Regions from separate parts of the Synechococcus sp. NOUM97013 genome, predicted to be linked through region 2. Evidence: predicted binding sites of a transcription regulator. Region 2 holds the regulator's gene; each other region holds the start of a gene.

Region 1 (4,200 bases), 770 kb from region 2:
GGATCACTGGTGATTGGCGGATGAATCAATGCACGTTGATCGTGACCCTGGAACCCTGTCCAATGTGCGCCGGAGCCCTCGTGCAGGCCAGGGTCGGACGCGTGATCTACGGCGCTTTTGACCGCAAACGTGGAGGACTTGGAGGAACAGTTGACCTCGCGAACCATCCAAGCGCCCACCATCACATGGATGTACTGGGCGGCGTGATGGAAACCGAAGCATCGGACCTACTGGCCCGATGGTTCAGGCAGCGACGGCGACTCCCTGACGGAAACGGGGCAACTCGGTCTCGAAGAGATTGAGCAGTCGTGCAACGTTCTCGGGTGTGGAGTTGTAGCCCATCAGGCCGATTCTCCAGATCTTGCCGGCGAGCACTCCGAGACCACCGCCAACTTCGATGCCGTGGGTGTTGAGCAGATGGGAGGAGAAGGCCTTGCCGTCGACGTCGGAGGGGATGCGGACGGTGGTGAGGGTCGGAAGGCGGAGCTCTTCAGGAACGTGAAGCTCAAGGCCAAGGGATTCGAGACCGCTCCAGAGAGCCTCAGCATTCTTGCGGTGACGTGCCCAAGCGTTCTCAAGACCTTCATCGGACAGCAAACGCAGGGCTTCGCGCATGCCGAAGTTCATATTCACTGGCGCGGTGTGGTGGTAAACGCGATCGCTTCCCCAGTACTGGTTCAACAGAGAGACATCCAGGTACCAGTTCGGCACCTTGTCCTTGCGCGCTGCGAGCTTGGCTTCGGCACGCGGGCCCATAGTGAAGGGACCCAAGCCAGGAGGACAGCTCAGGCCTTTCTGGCTGCAGCTGTAGGCCATGTCGACCTTCCAGGCATCCAGGTGAAGTGGAACGCCGCCCAGGGAGGTGACGGTGTCAAGCAGCAGCAGGCAGTCGTGCTCACGGCAAAGGTCACCGATACCGTCCATGGGCTGACATACCCCTGTGGAGGTCTCGGCGTGCACCATCGCCAGGATGGCGGGCTTGTGCTGCTTCAGGGCTGCTTCCAGTTCGTCGAGACTGAAGGCTTCACCCCAGGCTTTTTCAATCACCTGAACATTGGCCCGATAGCGGCCGGCCATGTCCATCAACCGGTTGCCGAAGTACCCCTTCACCGCCACCAACACGGTGTCACCAGGCTCGACGGTATTGGCCAATGTGGCCTCCATCGCAGCACTGCCGGTGCCACTCATGGGCAACGTGAGGCGATTATCGGTTTGCCAGGCGTAACGCAGCAGCTCCTGCACCTCACCCATCAATTCGACATAAAGCGGGTCGAGATGACCGATCGGAGTCCGGGAAAGAGCTTTTAGAACGGTGGGGTGGGCATTGGAAGGTCCTGGTCCGAGCAACAGACGATCAGGCGTTGCAATGGGACCAATGGAGCGCCGATGGGACGAGTCAACCGGAAGGTGTGAGTGCGTCATCGGCGAAGCCGGGTTAGGAATCAATGGCGAAAAGCCTACGCATCGATCGGGCAGCCGAGAGGACGACGGTGCCAGTCCGATGCCGCTTGAAATGATTTGCAGGAGTGGTCTCAGCGCTGACGCACGTCGCTGGCGGCCAGACCGGACGCCATGTGCTCAAACGGCTGGCGCACCAAAGCGCAGCTGGCCTGGGACACACCCTCATTCAGAAGGCGCTCACAAAGAACATCAGCGAGCAAAACCATGCTGCGCACGGTGGGACCGGTGGGAACTCCGAGGCTTTTGTAGGTGTCATCGAGTCCGTTGAGGACTCGCTCATTGAGGATCGTGCTGTCGCCAGCAATCAAGGAGTAGCTGGCGTAGCGAAGGAAGTAATCCATATCGCGCAGGCAGGCCGCAAGGCGCCGCGTCGTGTAGGCATTCCCTCCGGGCAGAAGCAATTCAGGATCAGCCTGAAACAGACGCTGGCTGGCTTCACGCACCAACTCGGCTGCTTCCCGATTGATGATCTCGACGGCCAAAACACGCACGTCCGCTTCTTCGAGATAGCTCTCGATGCGATCGATGGCGGAGCGATCGAGATAACGACCGAGCTGGTCGTACTGGCCGATCAAACCGGTGATGGCATCGCGCATGCGGGGCCCTGTTCACTTTGGCCGGAAGCTAACACCGGCAACCGCGCGAAACCGTGCCAGCAAAGGGGATCACGTGAATCTGACAGAAACGGTTACCAACACGACAGACGGTCGAAGCCATGCACACAGAAATGAAAAAGGTGCCCCTTGATACAAAGCGGGTACTGAGCGATATTTACGGTCGTACCGAATTCCGGGAACACGCCCCCGCTATGGCCAAAACAGCACAGGACGTCCTTCGTCTGATCAAGGAAGAAGGCATTGAGCTGATCGACCTGAAGTTCACGGACCTGCATGGCAAGTGGCAGCACCTCACCGTCTGCCAAGACCTGATCGAGCCTGAGTCGTTCACTGAAGGCCTGGCGTTCGACGGTTCCTCCATCCGCGGCTGGAAGGCCATCAACGCCTCGGATATGGCGATGGTCCCCGATCCTTCAACCGCATGGATCGATCCTTTCTATCGCCATAAGACCCTCAGCCTGATCTGTTCGATCCAGGACCCGCGCACCGGCGAGCCCTACGAGCGCTGCCCTCGTGCCCTGGCGCAGAAAGCCCTGGCCTATCTCTCCAGCACAGGCTTGGCCGATATGGCTTTCTTCGGCCCTGAGCCGGAATTCTTCCTGTTTGACGACGTTCGTTACAACTCGGCCGAAGGCGGCAGCTTCTACAGCGTTGACACCATCGAAGCGGCTTGGAACACCGGTCGAGTGGAAGAGGGCGGAAACCTCGCTTACAAGATTCAAGAGAAAGAGGGTTACTTCCCAGTTGCCCCCAACGACACAGCCCAGGACATCCGTTCGGAAATGCTCCTGAAGATGGCTGAGCTGGGCATCCCCATCGAAAAGCACCACCACGAAGTGGCTGGTGCAGGCCAACACGAGCTCGGCATGAAGTTCGCCGAACTGATTCAGGCCGCCGACAACGTGATGACATACAAGTACGTCGTGCGCAACGTGGCCAAGCAGTACGGCAAAACAGCCACATTTATGCCCAAGCCGGTCTTCAATGACAACGGCTCCGGCATGCACGTGCACCAGAGCCTCTGGAAGGGTGGCCAGCCGCTGTTCTTCGGTGAAGGCACCTACGCCAACCTGTCCCAGACTGCTCGTTGGTACATCGGCGGCATCCTCAAGCACGCCCCATCCTTCCTCGCCTTTACCAACCCCACCACCAACAGCTACAAGCGACTGGTGCCGGGCTTTGAAGCGCCGGTGAATCTCGTGTATTCCGAAGGCAACCGTTCGGCTGCTGTGCGCATTCCACTGACAGGGCCAAGCCCCAAGGCCAAGCGCCTCGAATTCCGCTCAGGCGATGCCCTCGCCAACCCTTATCTGGCCTTCAGCGCCATGATGATGGCTGGCATTGACGGTATCAAGAATCAGATCGACCCCGGCGAAGGCGTGGACGTCGATCTGTTCGAACTCCCTGCCGAGCAGCTCAAGCAGATCGCCACGGTGCCCGCTTCCCTGAACGGAGCACTGGAAGCCCTCAATGCTGATCATCACTACCTTCTGGAAGGTGGTGTGTTCACCAAGGACTTCATCGACAACTGGATTGACCTCAAATACGAAGAAGTCCAGCAACTGCGCCAGCGCCCGCATCCCCACGAATTCACCATGTATTACGACGCCTGATATCAGACGTCGATCACACTTAAACCAATGCATTCCAGAGGGTCTTTAGCGAGGCCCTTTTTTTATTGCCAATTCAGTCAGATTTAGTTACAGACAGACAACAAAACAGCAACAAAATCCTGAGAGGAACAACTAAAGTAGTCAAAACGATCATTCAATGAAAAAATCGACCGCTATTACAGCTCTTGCAATAACTGCCGCATTGCTATCTTCCTGCTCCAGCAAAGACACTGCCTGGTGCACACTCGAATGGCCGGATACAAACAAGGAAGAACTCGCAGGGAAATGCCTTTTTGAAGACAAGAGTGGAGCTGACGAAGACACCTCTATCAGCTTTTACAGCCAGGATTACAGTTTTATTTTTCCCAATTCAAACAAAGATAAAAATTACAAACGACAAGATACCTCCGAAACAGCAACCTTCGAACACAATGGCTATGTCCTAACGGTCTACAAAGCAGGTCGACCCGAAAACAGCTAGCTCTTGCGTCTAGAGCCTGTCGCCTACC
Region 2 (4,200 bases):
AGCCCGCACTTGCTGCGACCTGGATCAAGGGCGGCAATCCAGCTCATGAGCCCGAAGCATCCGAATTGGATTCGATGCTTCGCTTGATTCTGAGCTCGATCGCCACTGGATCGGCCGTTTCGCTGCGGCGAGCCGCCACCGCTTCGAGTTCAACGCGTCCCCGTCCCCGCTCGATCAGTTCCTTGGCGAGGCTATTCAGAGCATTGCCATCAAATTGGAGTCCCTGGCTGAGGGAGCCACGGCGCTGGGCCTTTGCCAGCGTTGATGCCAACAGCAAGTTGAGGCGGTTGCGGATCGCTTGCGGATCGCGTTCGTCACTGTTGAGCGTCGTTGTGGCCAGCACTTCACCTTCGATGGTGACCGTGACATTGGGACGGACATCCGGGAAGGCATAGACCACACGTTCGCCACGGAGCACATTGGCGGCGGAACGCAAGAGAACCACCCAGGTGCCGGGCTTGCGAATGGCCTGTTCGAGCCGGTTGATGTCTTGTCGGGGCACCAAGAGAATCTGCCGATCCGGGGCTTCGCCCGGTAGCACCTGTTGGTAGGCCTGCTGATTGGCCTCTCTGAGGATCTGGTCGATGACCTGGCGTGCCTGATCCGGTCGATCGAGTTTGAGGGTGACCGTTGCAAGAGGCTGGCCACTGCTGATCGCCACATTGCCCCGTCTCAGGGCGAGCAGATTCTCCTCCAGTTGCAGCAGTTCGTTTTCGCCGTCGCGGATCTGTGCACGAACGGCGTTCAGCTCGGCATCCGTGCGACGAATTTCGGCATCACGATTGCTGACGTCCTGGCTGAGGCGCTGACGCTCCGCTTCGAGGCGACGGGTCTGCTCCTGCAGCGGTTGCAGCGTGCTTCGCAATTCGCTGGCACGGGCTTGCGCGTCAGCCAGGGTTTGCCGAGCTTCGATTTCATCGCTGCGGGCCTGTTGGAGCTGGTCGCGTGATTCCTGCTGTGCTTTTTGGCTGGCCTTCAAAGCGGTGCGGCTGCTGCGCAGACGCGCCTGGAGTTCATTGAGTTCGAACAGGCCGACCCGCAGCTGGCGACTCACCAGGAGCATCAGCCCGAGCGACAGCACACTGATCAGGCTCCCTGTGAGCACAGTGATCAGGACTGCGGTCTGACGTGGGCGCAAGCCAAACAGACTCAGTCGGGCTTTGCCCACCCTTGAGCCCAGGCGATCTCCAAGTGTTGACAGCACCCCCCCCAGGATGAGGAGGGTCAGCAGCAGCAGCCAACCTGTCACGTGCTCTCAACCATGCGGCAGCCCGCTGAAGTGGTGCCCATCTTCACCCGTCGAGCATTTAGCTGAACCGCTTGGCTAGGGCGATGGGGTCAAGAACGGTGATCTTCTTGCGGTCGATCTCCACCAGGCCGGAGTTGCGCAAGTCTCCGAGCAGACGGGTGATCGTGACCCGCGTTGAACCGATGGCTTCCGCGATCGCTTGGTGGGACAGACGCAGGTCGATCGTGATGCCCTGCGTGCTGGGAATGCCGAAATCGCGGCAAAGCACCAGCAGAAAACTCACCAGTCGCGACGACATGTCGCGGTGCGTGAGCGTTTCGATCATGGTTTCGGTCTGCAGGATCCTGCTGGACAGACCTTGCAGCAGCAGAAGCCCAACGCTGGTGTCGGCTTCGATTGCCTGCCTGACGGAGCTCGCAGGTGCCGTCACCATTTCCACCCGTGTGAAGGCAACGGAGTGATAGAAGCGGTCGGAGCGATGACCCGTGAGCAGAGAGAGCACCCCAAAGAGACTGTTCTCTCGCAGTAGCGCCACGGTGATCTCTTCACCGGATTCGTAGACCCTGGAGAGACGCACGGCGCCGCGGCGGATCAAGTAAACGCGTTCTGCTGGATCGCCAGGGAAGAAGATCGTTTTGTTGCGCTCTACCAGTTCGGTGCTGGCACCTTCGAGCTCACGGATCACCTCCAGCAGCGTTCGGCTGGAGGGCGTGGGTGCATTGGTCAGGCTGGTTTCAGGCATCCGACCAACGGGTGGGACGGTTCGGCTGAACCCGCGCATCACTTCTGCCATCTCGACCCATCTGATGGGTGGAAGTTACGGAGCGATGCGGGGTCACCCTGTAGCAATCAACACGTTTCACGCTGCTGGTGAGTCCTGGAGTGCTGTCTGTTGGTGTGCCATCAGCCGGCTGAGGCCCGGTTCCGCCAGGTCCAGCAGGCTGTTCAGCTGTTGGCGGCTGAAGGCGGCACCCTCCGCTGTGCCTTGCAGCTCCAGGAGATCACCGGCGTTGTTCATGACCACATTCAGGTCCACGTCGGCGCGGCTGTCTTCGCTGTAGTCGAGATCCAGAAGAGGTGCACCATCAATCAGGCCCACGGACACGGCGGCCACTTGCGCTTGCACGGGATTGCTGCTGAGGCGGCTCTGCCCCACTAAACGTTCGCAGGCTTTCTGCAAGGCCAGCCAGGATCCGGTAATCGCCGCGGTCCTGGTGCCGGCATCGGCCTGAATCACGTCGCAGTCCACCAGCAGGGTGTTTTCCCCCAGCGCTTCCATGTTCAGGCATGCCCGCAGGCTGCGACCGATCAATCGCTGAATTTCCTGCGTGCGCCCGGAGAGTTTCATCAATTCGCGTCGCTGACGTTCGGGAGTGGATCCCGGCAACAAGCGGTATTCAGCACTGAGCCATCCCAGGCCTTGATCCCGACGCCAGCGGGGAACGCCCTCCTCGTGGCAAACGCTGCAAAGCACTGCGGTGCGGCCAGTGCGCACAATCACGGAGCTCAGGGCAAAGCCCATGGGGTCCCATTCCACCGAGAAATCCCTTAGGTCGGCGGGCATGCGGCCATCGTTGCGCGCGGTTTCGCTCATCGGTTATCAGCGTGTGTTGATGAGCCTGCCATTCGGTATGAGACACCAGGGATGGTGTCGAAGATCTTGTGAATCGCATTTTCACCGCTAGATTCGAAGCCTCCTGGTCGTTGTGGACCAGTCCAGACGAACGCGATGACCGCAAGCCTGAGCTCCAGCCATCGATCCCGCGATAGGCGCGGTGCCGATCACGGAGCAGTGGAGCGCTCGCGTCTTCAGCCCTTGCCGGCGCTTGACCCTCGCCCACCCCTGCATCTGGTGGCCCCTGAAGGTCAGCTTCAGGTGCACACCGCTCCTTATCGCGGCAGTTTTGGCACTGTGCTCAGTCAGGCCCTGCGGAGTGCCGGACTGGGAAGCCGCGTGGCCGTGATGCAGTTTCTTAAGGGCGGTGTTGCTCAGGGGCCTGAGGCTGCGCTTACCTTGTGTGACCGCATGACCTGGATGCGCCCAGCCGTGATGGAGTGCCTGTCGCAGCCCGCCAGTTCATCCGAGCCGGCCACGATTGAGGCGGTCGAAGCAGTCTGGGCGGTTTCCCGCGACCATCTCGCCTGCGGCGATCTCGATCAGCTGGTGCTTGATGAGCTGGGTCTGGCAATCGCCCTTGGATACCTCGATGAACAGGATGTGCGTGCCAGCTTGGAAGCTCGTCCGGGATCAATGGATGTGATCATCACAGGGACATCCATTCCTGAGTCCCTGATGGGGCTTGCGGATCAGGTCACCGAATTGCGCCGGGGTTTCTGATGCTCAAGAACGACCGCTGGATCACAGAACAGGCTGCCTCCGGCATGCTGGAACCGTTTCAGGATGGCCTGGTTCGTCATCTCGATCCCGATCAGCGGCAGCATCCTGTTCTGAGTTTTGGATGTTCGTCCTATGGCTACGACCTGCGGCTGTCGCCTCAGGAGTTTCTGATTTTCAAACACGTGCCAGGCACGGTGATGAATCCCAAGCGATTCAATCCAGCCAACCTCGAACCCACGGAACTGCATCGGGATGAGGACGGTGAGTACTTCATTCTTCCCGCCCATTCCTATGGACTTGGCGTGGCGTTGGAAAAAATGAAAGTGCCCCCCAACATCACAGTGATTTGCCTTGGCAAAAGCACCTATGCACGTTTGGGAATCATTGTGAACACAACACCGGCAGAAGCCAGCTGGGAAGGCCATCTCACGCTGGAATTCAGCAACAGTTCCGGCGCTGACTGTCGGATCTATGCCAACGAAGGAATCTGCCAGCTGTTGTTCTTTGAGGGTGATCCCTGCGACACCACCTACAGCGATCGTCAGGGCAAATACCAACATCAGCCTGAGCGGGTGACGCTGGCCAAGGTCTGAATGTCCTTGGCTTGAATGTC
Region 3 (4,200 bases), 1.2 Mb from region 2:
CAACGCGTCGGTTCATGAATGACCCTGCCGATCATTCATGATTGAATTGACGGGTTGGGTTGCTGATGGTTTTAAAGGCAATCTTTCGCTTGTGCTGAGTGATCGCCATGGAGGCAATTTCCTTCCGGTAAAAGTTATCTTCGGGTCTGTCGTTCCGGCACCCGGCGGTGCGGCCTCCGATCGTCCTTTGACCCTGCTCCATGGCTTCCGCTGAACCCCGCCGGCTCCTGCTCACTGGAGCGAGTTCGGGCATCGGTCTTGAGGCGGCGAAACAGATGGCGGCGCGCGGGCATGCACTCACGATTGTCTGTCGCAATCAGGCCCGCGCCGACCACACCCTGCGGACTCTCTCAGGTGCCGCGCAAATCCTGATCTGCGATCTGGCGGATCTCGATGCGGTGCAGGTAACCACGGCTCAGTTGCTTGAGCAGGGTGTGCCTCTGGATGCCTTGGTGCTCAATGCCGGCCTCCAATACACCGGTGAGCGGCAGCCCCGCTGGAGCGTTCAGGGGATTGAGCTCACCTTCGCGGTGAATCAGCTGGCGCATCAGGTGATGGCAACGGCCTTGCTGCCTCTGCTCAGGGCTGCCTCCAGGCCGCGGGTGGTGATCACCGCTTCGGAAGTGCACAACCCCGACAGTGGTGGCGGCAGGGTGGGAAAGCCAGCTGGGCTTGGTGATCTCAGCGGTCTGGATCACGGCGTTGGTGCTCCGATGCTGGATGGCAGTGCGGTGTTCGATGGCGACAAGGCCTACAAGGACAGCAAGCTCTGCAATGTGCTGCTGGCGCGGGAACTGAACCGGAGGCTTGCGGGCACCATCCCAGTGATGGCCTGGAGCCCGGGGCTGGTGATTGCGCGCGACTCGGGGGGCTTTTTCCGCTACAGCCGCCAGCAGAATCCTCTTGGGATGGCGGCCTTTGCGTTTGTGGCCCGCGACCTGCTGCGGTTGACCGAATCGCTGCCCCGCGCCGGTGAATTGCTGGCGGAGCTGTGCCTCGACGATGCGCTTGCTACGCCGGGATTCAGCTACCGCAGCAACCAGCTGCTGAGACCTGGTGTGCATCGTTTTGAGCCGGTCGACACCAGTGCTGAAGCAGCTGACCTGGCGAAAGCGGCGGCTCTGTGGAATGGCTCGGAGGCTTTGCTGGCCAGCCTGTAAGTGGCTGTGCGATCAGTTCAGCTGTTGGGTGGTGAGTGTGGTGAATGCGGCGATGTCGTCGATTGTTTGGATGCGCAGCGGATGGCTGACGGCGCTGATGCGATCGAAGCGCAGGCAGGTTGCAGGGGGTATTAAAGCGGTCGCGCAGGCTTGTCTGATTGGCAAGGCGTCATGGCTGTACAGCAAGCTCAGGTGAGGATCCAACCGATAACCCAGCGCATTGGCTGAGCGTTGGCGCAGGTGCTCGCAACACGTCTGCAACGCGGCATGGGCAGCCTGTTCACGCGCCTCAACGCTGAAGCGGATTACCAGGCTCTGCGTGAACAGGGCACCGGCTTCGATCGCTTGTGGCTGAAGCCGGATGGGTGGCTGCTGATCTGCGGTGGCGACCAGGCGTTCGATGGCGCGCTCGGGGCTGTCGAGATGGTCGCTGTAGAGGGTGATGTGCGGCGGCAGCCGGCAGCCGTTCATCTGTTGTTGCGCGCAGTCAGAGAGCCGCTCCAGTGCGGGCTCGCTCTGTTGGTCGGGCATCAGCCAGTACGACACGGCTTGTGGAATGTTCAAGCGGTTTGTGTTGTTGTGCCAATGCAATCATGGCTTTGAAAGTTTCGTCACTGTTGATACATATCCTCGTTTGATGACGTGATCCCAAAGAGAATGCGCCAATTGTTCGTCAATTTGGTGGGTGTGAATGACTGTGATGGATATCTGCCTCATCAACCCATGGCTTCATTCACTATCACCATGATCGGCAAGGAGTCCGAGCAGACTTTCACGTGTGCTGGGGATCAATACATCCTTGATGCGGCGGAGGAGGCCGGTGTCGAACTTCCCTACTCTTGCCGTGCGGGAGCTTGCTCCACCTGCGCTGGCAAGGTGGTTGCTGGTGATCTGGACCAAAGCGATCAAAGCTTTCTGGATGATGAGCAAATGGAGCAGGGCTTCGGTCTGCTCTGCGTTGCTTATCCCAAAAGTGATTGCAAGATCGAAGCGGAGGCGGAAGAGCAGTTGTTCTGAGCTCGGTCCGCACCTAGTGGCACTGCTTCACGAACACCACTTCCTCTCGGTGAGACGCCATCGTTTTGGCGATTTTGCGGGCGGATTCAAGGTCGAGGGCCTGGATGATGCTGCCGTTGCTGATGGCGTTGGTTCCCTGTTTGGCAAAAGCGATTCTGAACTTCCGGGCCTCGTTCATGGAGTAGGCGTGAATTCGCCAGCCTAAATCTCAGCTGGATCTTGCTAAGAGACCTGCCTCTGGGCATGAAAAAGCCCCACCGCGGTGGGGCCTTGTGGTTCGGCGAATGCCTGTCAGAGGGTCACTTGCTGGTGAGCTTCTGACCGCGATAGACGACGTTGCCCGACTGCTTGCGCTCGGCGGGAGCGTTGTTGACGACGTACTTCTGGCCGCGATAGGTCAGGGTCATGAGGGTTCCTCGAAGCAAGCTCAGGTCCCCGTTCCATGGCCTGAGTCGAACTGCGCCTCACGAGCTGTGAGGTGAACGTTGTAAGTAGCGGTTGCTACAGACTTTTTATAGCGCCGAGGTCAACCCCTGTGTCGTTCGCGCGGATACACAGGGGTGAATTGGTGTCCGGGATCTACGACATGCTCATCGACAGGAACTGATCGTCGGTTTCGGTCATGGCTTCGTCGTCGCCGTGAAACCAGCATCCATACATCAGATGAATGATCCGCCCCACTTCGAGGTCGCGGTCAGCCACGTCTTGCCAGAGCCGTTGGCTCAGTTCCTGGTCAGCCAATTGAAACTGGGCCTTCACAAGGCTTCGGGTGATCGAGAAATAGGTTTGACGATCGTTGCGGGCCTGGCATTCCATTGAGGCGCTGACGGTGTTCAGCAGCGGCTCGCCGGTTTGGACGCTTTTCTGTTGCTTGTTGATCAGCATGGTGTCTCCGGTGTCTGCGATGGCAGAGGGGGGCTCGCGCTGGGCGCCAATGAAGGACCTCCCTCTCAGATCGATCGGCCCAGCTGCTGCGGTGGAGTGGCATCCGTCATCGGACCCTCCTGTATCAATGAACACAGAGATAGATCCGCTGCCGGTGAAAAACAATCGGCATGAACACGCATTCGAGCCGGATGCCAAGCCCTTCGGCCTGGGCAAGATGGCAGCAGCGCGGAGCTGCTGATGGTGAACGCCAGTCTGAACTGGGCCTCAATCTGGGGATTGGTGCTCATGGCCCTCTGGGTTCCGGCCCTCGTGGTGTCGTTGCGCCGCTTCGATGTGTCGATGGATCGGGGTCAACCGCGCGAGTCGCTTCAGGGGCTCGGGTTGGCCTGGCTTCTAGTCACCCTGGCCGGACGCTGCATCGCCCTGCCGCTTGTGGCGTCGATCCTCTTTTTTCAGGGGTGGCGGTTGGATCCGATCCTGCAATTCGGAGTTGGCCTGCTGGTGATGGGGACCCTCGTTGAGGCGATCCCCGCCGTTCGCGCCGATCACCGAGCCCTGCAGCAACGCTCGGCAGAGGATGCTCAGCAATCAAGTCGACAGCGTGCTCTGGAGCTTCGCCTTCGCGATCGTGTCTGGCCCTGGGTGTTTGCACATGCAGTTTTGCCTTTTGCTGGCATCTATTACGCAATCACCCGGCGCACAATCACACCTTTGCTGTGGGATGCCGTCGCACGATTTGTCGTGCTGCTGATCACGATTGGCGTTGCCGCAATGACTGCCCAGTTGTTTCCTTACAACCCTGAGTCATTTGTCTTCGGAGGGCTTTCAGAAGCCGAGACGGTGAACTTCTGGATTGGAGCGGCTGTGAACTTGGTGTTGATGGTGGCCAATGTGTTCGCCTGTCTTCTGCCTGTGAGAGCTGCCATCCGCCGCACGCAGGCAGATGCCCGTCGCCGTCTGGATGCCCACGTTTGATGCCGTCACCCAATCGATGCCTCTGCCTAGGGTTAAGCACCGGTGTGGATCGATGACCATTCCCTTCGGTGATCCGGAGCCGTCCGACGCTCTCCTCAACAAATCGGTGGCGTCCACTCGATTGAAGACGTGGTTGCAGCGCCGCTTGCGACAGCTGGCC

Evidence for each region. Region 2 encodes NtcA, which controls nitrogen genes in cyanobacteria. Its sites were predicted from a motif close to GTANCNNNNGNTAC; they were not measured.
Region 1: glnA (type I glutamate--ammonia ligase) is a predicted target of NtcA. The motif match lies at 2,198-2,211, and genes of this name have one in related genera.
Region 3: SynNOUM97013_RS08075 (DUF4278 domain-containing protein) is a predicted target of NtcA. The motif match lies at 2,669-2,682, and genes of this name have one in related genera.

The regions. Positions count from the first base shown of each region.
Region 1 is NZ_CP047941.1:1,115,449-1,119,648, reverse strand. It holds gene SynNOUM97013_RS05870 (nucleoside deaminase) at 1-302, shown strand, start outside; gene SynNOUM97013_RS05865 (alanine--glyoxylate aminotransferase family protein) at 244-1,422, opposite strand; gene SynNOUM97013_RS05860 (allophycocyanin subunit beta) at 1,533-2,057, opposite strand; gene glnA (type I glutamate--ammonia ligase) at 2,270-3,691, shown strand; gene SynNOUM97013_RS05850 (hypothetical protein) at 3,849-4,172, shown strand.
Region 2 is NZ_CP047941.1:343,270-347,469, forward strand. It holds gene SynNOUM97013_RS01655 (resolvase) at 1-47, opposite strand, end outside; gene SynNOUM97013_RS01660 (DUF3084 domain-containing protein) at 44-1,249, opposite strand; gene ntcA (global nitrogen regulator NtcA) at 1,308-2,042, opposite strand; gene rph (ribonuclease PH) at 2,109-2,843, opposite strand; gene SynNOUM97013_RS01675 (cob(I)yrinic acid a,c-diamide adenosyltransferase) at 2,979-3,587, shown strand; gene dcd (dCTP deaminase) at 3,587-4,180, shown strand.
Region 3 is NZ_CP047941.1:1,505,518-1,509,717, reverse strand. It holds gene SynNOUM97013_RS08100 (hypothetical protein) at 1-16, opposite strand, end outside; gene SynNOUM97013_RS13645 (hypothetical protein) at 32-202, opposite strand; gene SynNOUM97013_RS08095 (SDR family NAD(P)-dependent oxidoreductase) at 201-1,160, shown strand; gene SynNOUM97013_RS08090 (2'-5' RNA ligase family protein) at 1,173-1,724, opposite strand; gene SynNOUM97013_RS08085 (2Fe-2S iron-sulfur cluster-binding protein) at 1,884-2,177, shown strand; gene SynNOUM97013_RS08080 (hypothetical protein) at 2,191-2,355, opposite strand; gene SynNOUM97013_RS08075 (DUF4278 domain-containing protein) at 2,477-2,584, opposite strand; gene SynNOUM97013_RS13860 (hypothetical protein) at 2,757-3,197, opposite strand; gene SynNOUM97013_RS08065 (hypothetical protein) at 3,303-4,040, shown strand; gene SynNOUM97013_RS08060 (hypothetical protein) at 4,009-4,200, shown strand, end outside.